Linked DNA regions of Hydrogenophaga sp. SL48. The protein of the gene in region 1 binds, or shares a complex with, the protein of each later gene. Links are inferred from orthologs where the notes say so. Each region holds a gene or a part of one and is shown in the gene's direction. Other genes may lie near its edges.

The links. Proteins that work in one complex are often made in the same cells at the same time.
Region 2: the proteins of mnmE (region 1) and mnmG are in contact, whole or in part, in a solved structure (PDB 9HIP), measured with the Escherichia coli proteins. The link is inferred for Hydrogenophaga sp. SL48 from one-to-one orthologs.

What each region holds. Positions count from the first base shown.
Region 1 is NZ_CP063400.1:4,405,027-4,409,350, reverse strand. What follows is about bases 676-3,487. They hold mnmE (tRNA uridine-5-carboxymethylaminomethyl(34) synthesis GTPase MnmE), read left to right. Parts: upstream 676-1,276; coding sequence 1,277-2,698; downstream 2,699-3,487. Other genes in these bases: IM738_RS20810 (hypothetical protein), read left to right, coding at 3,387-3,487; IM738_RS20815 (Crp/Fnr family transcriptional regulator), read left to right, coding at 2,803-3,294; yidC (membrane protein insertase YidC), read left to right, coding at 676-1,123. Also shown: more of yidC, read left to right, coding at 1-675; more of IM738_RS20810, read left to right, coding at 3,488-4,046; IM738_RS20805 (adenine phosphoribosyltransferase), read right to left, coding at 4,090-4,324. UniProt on the Escherichia coli protein: Exhibits a very high intrinsic GTPase hydrolysis rate. Involved in the addition of a carboxymethylaminomethyl (cmnm) group at the wobble position (U34) of certain tRNAs, forming tRNA-cmnm(5)s(2)U34.
Region 2 is NZ_CP063400.1:4,582,937-4,587,357, forward strand. Bases 616-3,524 are described here. They hold mnmG (tRNA uridine-5-carboxymethylaminomethyl(34) synthesis enzyme MnmG), read left to right. Parts: upstream 616-1,025; coding sequence 1,026-3,023; downstream 3,024-3,524. Other genes in these bases: IM738_RS21670 (TfoX/Sxy family protein), read right to left, coding at 616-865; rsmG (16S rRNA (guanine(527)-N(7))-methyltransferase RsmG), read left to right, coding at 3,020-3,524. Also shown: IM738_RS21665 (NADPH-dependent FMN reductase), read right to left, coding at 1-455; more of IM738_RS21670, read right to left, coding at 602-615; more of rsmG, read left to right, coding at 3,525-3,685; IM738_RS21685 (LysE family transporter), read left to right, coding at 4,147-4,421. UniProt on the Escherichia coli protein: NAD-binding protein involved in the addition of a carboxymethylaminomethyl (cmnm) group at the wobble position (U34) of certain tRNAs, forming tRNA-cmnm(5)s(2)U34.

The sequences.
Region 1 (4,324 bases):
CGTGATTGGTGTGAGCCACGAGGTGGTCAACACCGGCGCGGCGGCGGTCACGCCTCAGTTGTACCTGCAGCTGGTGCGCGACGGCAACAAGACCGACAGCGAAACCCCCTTCTATTCCACGTTCACCGGCCCAGCGATTTACACCGAAGCTCAGAAGTACCAGAAGGTGGAGTTCGCCGACATCGACAAGGACAAGACCAGCTTCGAGAAAACATCGAACGACGGTTACGTGGCCATGGTGCAGCATTACTTCGCTTCGGCCTGGTTGCTGGGTGACGGCACCGTGCGGGAGAACTTCGCCCGCAAGGTCGACAACAACCTGTACTCGGTCGGCGCGATTACGACGCTGCCTGCCGTGGCCCCCGGCCAGAGCCAGAAGCTCGATGCGCGCCTGTTCATTGGTCCGCAACAAGAGACGGTGCTCGAAACCGTGGCCCCGGGCCTGGAGTTGGTGAAGGACTACGGCTGGTTGACCATCCTGGCCAAGCCGCTGTATTGGCTGCTGGAGAAGATCCACGGCTTTGTCGCCAACTGGGGCTGGTCGATCGTGCTGCTCGTGGTGTTGCTCAAGGCCGCGTTCTACTGGCTCAACGCCAGCGCCTACCGCAGCATGGCCAAGATGAAGGCCATCAACCCGAAGGTCGCCGAAATGCGCGAGCGCCTCAAGGGCAACCCGCAGCTGATGCAGCAGGAAATGATGAAGATGTACCGGGAAGAAAAGGTCAACCCGCTGGGTGGCTGCTTCCCCATCATGATCCAGATCCCGGTGTTCATCGCGCTGTACTGGGTGCTGCTGTCGTCGGTGGAAATGCGCAACGCGCCCTGGATGGGCTGGATCACCGACCTGTCCACCAAAGACCCGTACTTCGTGCTGCCGTTCATCATGACGCTGACCACGATCATCCAGACCGCGCTGAACCCGCTGCCGCCGGATCCGCTGCAAGCCAAGATGATGTGGCTGATGCCGCTGATGTTCTCGGTCATGTTCTTCTTCTTCCCGGCCGGCCTGGTGCTGTACTGGATCACGAACAACGTGCTGACGATCGCCCAGCAGTCCTTCATCAACAAGCGCATGGGCGTGCCGCTGAAGATCACGAATCCGTTCGAATTGTTTAGGAAGTAACCCCCTGCGCCGCTTCGCGGCTCCCCCCTTCAAAGGGGGGCGACACCAGAGGCCCGGCAAAGCAGGTTCCTCGGTGTCTTTGGTAAGGGACACTTCACGTCATTGGGCCTGCATCTGCAGGCCCTTTGTTTTTCCGCTTTATCCTCTCAATCCATGCTCTCTGCCTCCCGTGACCCTATCGTCGCCATCGCCACCGCGCCCGGTCGCGGAGCGGTGGGCATCGTGCGGGTGTCGGGCAAGGGACTGGTGGGTTTCGTGCAGGCCCTGCTGGGCCGCGCGCTGAAGCCGCGTGAGGCGACCTACCTGCCGTTTCTCGACGCAGCCGGTCAGCCCATTGACCATGGCCTGGCGCTGTGGTTTCCGGGGCCGCATTCGTACACGGGCGAAGACGTGCTGGAGCTGCAGGGTCATGGCGGACCGGTGGTATTGCAGTTGCTGCTGGCGCGCTGTCTGCAAGTCGCACAGTCGGCCGATGCCAATGGCTTGCCACTGCTGAGCGGCCTGCGGCCCGCGCGCGCGGGCGAGTTCACCGAACGCGCCTTCCTGAACGACAAGCTCGACCTGGCCCAGGCCGAGGCGGTGGCCGACCTGATCGACGCCAGCACCGAGGCCGCCGCGCGCAGCGCCAGCCGCTCGCTGGCGGGCGTGTTTTCCGAGCGCATCCACGCGCTGCGGGATGCGCTCGTCAACCTGCGCATGCTGGTTGAAGCCACGCTGGACTTTCCCGAAGAAGAGATCGACTTCCTGAAAAAAGCCGACGCCGAGGGGCAGCTCGCCCGTTTGCGCTCGGCGCTGACCGATGTGCAGGCCCAGGCGCGCCAGGGCGCCTTGCTGCGCGACGGCCTCAAGGTGGTGATCGCCGGTCAGCCGAACGCGGGCAAAAGCTCGTTGCTCAACGCGCTTGCGGGCGCCGAGCTGGCCATCGTCACGCCGATTGCGGGCACCACGCGCGACGTGGTGCAGCAGACCATCCAGATCGAAGGCGTGCCTCTGCACGTGATCGACACCGCCGGGCTGCGCGAAGGTGCCGACGTGGACGAGGTCGAAAAAATCGGCATTCAGCGTGCCTGGGGGCAGATCGACGCGGCCGATGCGGTGCTCTTCCTGCACGACCTGACGCGGTGCGAGGGTGCCGACTACCAGGCGGCGGACGCCGCGATCTCAGCGGCCTTGCCGGCGGGCGTGACGGTGCTGCAGGTCTGGAACAAGCTCGACCAGTGTGGCGCACCTCAGCAGGCGGCACTCGCTGAGCGTCTGCGGGCCGGTGATCTGGCGATATCCGCCAAAAGCGGTGAGGGCATCGAAGGCCTGCGCCAGGGCTTGCTCACTCTGGCCGGTTGGCAGCACGCGGGCGATGGCCTGTTCATGGCGCGCGAGCGGCATCTGCAGGCCTTGCACCGCGTGGCTGAGCATCTGGCCGCCGCGCAGACCTGCCTGGAGGCCCGTGCCGAGCACCTGGACCTGCTGGCCGAAGAGCTGCGCCTGGCGCAACACAGCTTGAATCAGATCACCGGGGCGTTCAGTGCGGACGACCTGCTGGGTGAGATCTTTTCCCGCTTCTGCATCGGCAAGTGAACCGGGTCGCCGTCTGGTGTCTGCACGCAACCGCTCGGAGCGAAGCTGTAAGCATCGGTAAATTGTGCTTGTGTTCAGGCCGCTGCCGCCGTTATCGTGGGTCGATGAATGCCTCTCAGATGTCCACTGGGCGTTACGACATCCAGTCGCTGGCTCAAGCCATGCGGGTCTGCAGTGCGCTGGACGCTGTTCCTCTGAACCTGACGGAGGCTCAATGGACCACGCTCGGGGATTACCTTCAGCCTGTGAGCCTCCAGCAGGGGCAGGTCTTGATCGAACAGGGCGTGAAGGACCGGACGGTTTACTTCGTCGAAAGCGGCAGCCTCACCGTGCATTACGAAGACGACAAGGACCGGGTGCGCATCGCGGTGGTCGGTGCCGGGTCGATTCTGGGCGAAGGAGCTTTTTTCAGCCACCTGCCACGCAGCGCCACGGTGAATGCCGGCAGTCACGCCCGGTTGTGGTGCATGACGCCTTTGCGTTTTCGCGAACTGTCGACCCGTTACCCTTCGATCGCGCTGGACCTCACCGTTGCCATGGCGGCGGTCTTGGCGCGTCGCATGTACCACAAGCCCAAACGCGTGGCCGTGACCTGACGGCGGCCTGTGTCGTCCAGTTGTTACGATTCGCTGGGCAAATGCGGCATTTCCCTCATTCCAACCCGCTGACCTGAAGGCATACTCCGGCCATGTCCCTGTTGCGCTGGCTACAAGCCAAAAAATCCGATGCGGGCGGAAGCGGTGGCCGGAGCAAACCGCGCCGCTCTTTCAGCCAGACGACCTTGCCACTGATCTCGCCGAGGCGCGGTCGACGTGTCCTGCGCCGAGAGCAGCTGTTCTCGGTGGTTCGAGAGTCGTTGATCCGTGCCGGGGTGTTGTCCACCAGCTACGACTTCAAGGTGCTCGCGCTCGACACCAGCGGCGACGGCTTTTTGGTGCTGGTGGATCTGGCATTGCCTGCCGAGGCCATGCCCGACGAGTACCTTTTGGAGATTGAGCGTTGGATCCAGAGCAGCGCCCGCTCGCGCCATTCGATGCAGGTGCAGGCCGTGTATTGGCGGCGCAAGGCGGCCCACGACCAGCGCGGCATGGCCTTGAAGGCGGCGGTGTCGGCGCAGACCCAGCGCGAGGCGGCTCTCAGCGGCACGGCCATTCCTGCGCCCGACACGCCGTTGCCCAACGGACGTGTGCCGTCCTCCGTGGCGCCTGAAGAGGTGAGTGCCTTTCGCCAGGCCTTGCAGCAACCTGCGATGCCTGCACACCGCATGGAGCCGCCGCCCGATGCGCCCGAGCCGGAGTCACACAGTGGTTTTTCCGAGCTGAGCGAAACCCAGTACGGCAAACTCTGAGACCGGTTGCGCGGGGCAGCCGGGTGTCAGACCCGTGGAGGCGTCAGTGCCCTGCGAAATCGACCAGTGTGAACAGCGGCAACCCCGATGTTCGCAACTTGTCCGACCCGCCCAGCTCGGGCAGGTCGACGATGGCCGCACCTTCCATCACCTCGGCCCCCAGCTTCTCCAGCAGCCGCCGCCCCGCCATCATGGTGCCGCCGGTGGCGATCAGGTCGTCGATCAGCAGCACGCGGTCCCCTGCCTTGACGGCGTCGGTGTGCAGCTCGACCGTCGCG
Region 2 (4,421 bases), 180 kb from region 1 along the record:
GCCACCCAGCATTGCAGGTTCATCAGCAGCGGTGCGAGGTGGCTCAGACTGCGCAGGCCCCCGAGCGCGCCGGGCGACGCCGAGAGCAGGCCCACGACCTTGCCCGCGAAGGGCTTGGTGCCGCTCGACCAGTTCGGGTCGCCCTTGATGGGGCTGGACACCCAGTCGATGGTGTTTTTCAACAGCGCGGTGTAGCTGCCGTTGTACTCGGGCGAGACCACCAGCCACGCCGGGTGGGCGAAGAAGATTTCCTTGAGCCTGACGACGTCGCGCGGCGTGCCTTGGGCTTCGAGGTCGGCGTTGTACATCGGCACGTCGAAGTCGGCCAGCTCGATGTGCGTGACCTGCGCGCCGGCCGCGCCGGCCAGGGCGGCGGCCTGGGTGGCCAGCTTGCGGTTGAAGGACTGGGCGCGCGTGCTGCCCGCGAAGACGAGGAGGGGGGTGGAGGTGCTCATGCGATCGATTGTGGCAGCGTACCTGCGCAGGATTCCTGCGCCTGCCATGTTGGCCTTTGACGGCGCCGCCCGCTTGGGCTGGACTGTCTATGGGTCAAGCGCTGTGTGACGTTGTGCCGAGGGGCGACGAGCAAGCAGAAGCCGGTTCACCGGCGTGTGGCTTCTTGGGCCGCGTCCAGCGCCAGCAGCAGGCGGGTGCGCTCCTCGCGCGCCACGGTCTGCCAGGGTTGCCCGGTGAGCGCACCTTCGAGCGCCCAGAGCAGGTTGAGGCTGGCGGGCTGACCGGCACGTTTCACTTGCAGGTAGGCGGCCACCGCGCCCAGCCGTTCGAGCGCCGTGCGGTCCGGTATGCCCGCAGCGGCCAGCATGGCCAGCGACTTGGGGCCGAGTCCCGGCAGGGGGTGGCGCAAGGGCATGCTCATCGGCAAAGAAGCGGCAAAGGCGGGTTGATGGGAAAATAGCGGGCTTTCCGCCGGGCCGGGTCTGGTCCGCCGGGGTGTGTTTCACGTGAAACATCGCCGCCTGCATTGTCGGGCACAGACCCCCCGCTTGTGTCCCTGGAGCCGTTTCATGTTGTACCCCCAAGAGTTTGATGTCATCGTCGTCGGTGGTGGCCACGCCGGCACAGAGGCCGCGCTGGCGGCCGCGCGCATGGGCTGCACCACGCTGCTGCTCACGCACAACATCGAAACGCTGGGCCAGATGAGCTGCAACCCCAGCATCGGCGGCATCGGCAAGGGCCACCTGGTGAAAGAGGTGGACGCGCTGGGCGGGGCGATGGCGCTGGCCACGGACGAGGGCGGCATCCAGTTCCGAATCCTCAACAGCAGCAAAGGCCCTGCGGTGCGCGCGACCCGCGCCCAGGCCGACCGCATTCTGTACAAGGCCGCCATCCGCCGCATGCTGGAGAACCAGCCGAACCTGTGGCTGTTCCAGCAGGCGGTGGACGACCTGATGGTGGAGGGCGACCGGGTGGTGGGCGCCGTCACGCAGGTGGGCATCAAATTCCGCAGCCGCACAGTGGTGCTGACCGCGGGCACTTTTCTGGATGGCAAGATCCACGTCGGCCTGAACAACTATGCCGCTGGCCGCGCGGGCGATCCACCGGCCGTGTCGCTCTCGGCCAGGCTCAAGGAGTTGAAACTGCCGCAGGCGCGCCTGAAAACCGGCACGCCGCCGCGCCTGGACGGCCGCAGCATCGACTATTCGAAGTGCACCGAACAGCCCGGCGACGGCGTGCCCGGCGGCATGAACCCCGACCAGCCGGTGCCGGTGTTCAGCTTCATGGGGCAATCGGTGCCGCACCCGAAACAGGTGCCGTGCTGGATCACCCACACCAACCTGCGCACGCACGAGATCATCCGCTCCGGCTTCGACCGCAGCCCCATGTTCACCGGCAAGATCGAGGGCGTGGGTCCGCGCTACTGCCCGAGCGTGGAAGACAAGATCAACCGCTTCGCCGACAAGGACAGCCACCAGATCTTCCTGGAGCCCGAGGGCCTGACGACGCACGAGGTCTACCCCAACGGCATCAGCACCAGCCTGCCGTTCGACATTCAGTACGCGCTGGTGCGCAGCATGCCGGGGCTGGAAAACGCCCACATCCTGCGCCCGGGCTACGCCATCGAATACGACTACTTCGACCCGCGCTCGCTCAAGAACAGCTTCGAGACGAAACAGATCCAGGGCCTGTTCTTCGCCGGTCAGATCAACGGCACCACGGGCTACGAAGAAGCTGCCGCCCAGGGCCTGTTCGCCGGGCTCAACGCCGCGCTGCAGGTGAAAGGCGAGGCGCCTTGGCTGCCGCGCCGCGACGAGGCTTACCTGGGTGTGCTGGTGGACGACCTGGTGACTCAGGGCGTGACCGAGCCCTACCGCATGTTCACCAGCCGGGCCGAGTTCCGTCTGCAGCTGCGCGAAGACAACGCCGACATGCGCTTGACCGAAGTCGGTCGTCAGCTGGGCCTGGTGGACGACGCGCGTTGGAACGCCTTCAGCCGCAAACGCGACGCCGTGGCGCGGGAAACCGAACGCCTCAAGTCCACCTGGGTGAACCCGCGCAACCTGCCGGCGGCCGAGAGCGAGCGGGTGCTGGGCAAGACCATCGAACACGAACACAACCTGTTCGACCTGCTGCGCCGCCCGGGCGTGGGTTACGCCGACCTGCTGGGCATGGACGGGGGCAAGTACCACCCGGTGGCTCGGCCGGACGATGAAGACGCCCGTCCGGTGGTTTCACGTGAAACACTGGGCGAGCTGCACGACCCGGTGGTGGAACAGGTGGAGATCGCGGCCAAGTACTCGGGCTACATCGACCGCCAGAAGGACGAGGTGGAGCGCGCCTCGCACCACGAGCACCTGAAGCTGCCGGCCGAGCTGGACTACGCGCAGGTCACGGCCCTGTCGTTCGAGGCGCGGCAGAAGCTGGCGAAACACCGGCCGGAGACCCTGGGTCAGGCCGCACGCATCTCGGGCATCACCCCGGCCAGCATTTCGCTGTTGATGATTCACCTGAAAAAAGGTGGCTTCAAGGGGTTCGCGCGTTTGACGGAAGAGCAGGGCGCATGAGTTCATCGGCTTTGAAGCCGGCCCTGGAGGCTGGGCTGAATCAACTCGGCTTGGCCTTGTCGGCCGCACAGATCGACCAGTTGCTGGCCTACCAGGACCTGATCGCCAAGTGGAACAAGGTCTACAACCTGACCGCAGTGCGCGACCCGCAGGAAATGCTCACCCACCATCTGCTGGACAGCCTCGCCGCCATCCCGCCGCTGCTGCGCCAGACCGGCGGGCAGTCCGTGAAGTTGCTGGATGTCGGTTCGGGCGGCGGGCTGCCGGGTGTGGTGATCGCCATCACCTGCCCGCAGATTCAGGTGCATTGTGTGGACACGGTGCTCAAGAAGGCCACCTTCATCCAGCAGGTGGCGGCATCGCTCAAGCTGCCGAACCTGCGCGGCATCCATGCGCGGGTGGAATCCTTGAAAGCAGAAGAGGGCGGTGGTTACGACGTGGTCTGCTCCCGCGCGTTCGCCTCGCTGGTGGACTTCACCACCTGGTCGCGTCCGGCGCTGAAACCCGGGGCGGTGTGGATGGCGATGAAAGGCAAACACCCTGCGGATGAGCTGGCCGCCTTGCCCTCTGAGGTGTCGGTGTTTCACGTGGAACAGTTGGTGGTTCCGGGGTTGGATGCTGAGCGGTGCATCGTGTGGCTTCGGCCTGCTTCGTTGGCTTGAGTTCTGTTTCTCGCTGAGACCTCGCGCCAGGCCGATGGCGACATGCGCGTTCTCCGGCCCAGGTATTCGAATCTCCCCCTGTGCCGCTTGCGGCCCGGCAAAGCCGGTTCCGCGGCATGTCTTGCTGAGCGCGCCGCCGCACATCGCAACCGCCCTGTGAGCAGCGCCCGGGTGTTGTTCTGAAAGAAAGCCATTGCGCCACTGGAGGGGGCTGTGGCGTGTGGAGGGGCGGCGGGACGATTCGCGGTTGCCACAGAGTGGGCGTCCCAGGGCGGTGTTGACGCACGGGCAGATGCGCCCAGCCCCATTCGCCTGCGAGCGAGACCAGAGCCCAGCCACGCGACGCAGCCCCCTCGTAAGCAACATCTCAGAGCACGCAGAAGCACAAACCCCAGAAAGCCAAGCAGAAGAAAACAGCGCTCACGTAAACTCCCCGTTCCACCCGAGAGAGAAAGCCCACCATGTTCGGCATCGCTGACTACGGCGCGTTCGTCGCCGCCATCATCCTGTTCCTCGCCATTCCCGGCCCGGGCAACCTGGCGCTCATCACCTCCACCGGCAAAGGCGGCATCAAAGGGGGGCTCGCGGCCACCCTGGGCCTGATCGCTGGCGACCAGGTGCTCATGTGGGCCGCCGTGGCCGGTGTGGCCGCGCTGCTGACCGCCTACCCGGCCGCCTTCAACGCCGTGCAATGGCTCGGCGCCGCGTACCTCGCCTGGATCGGTTTCAAGATGCT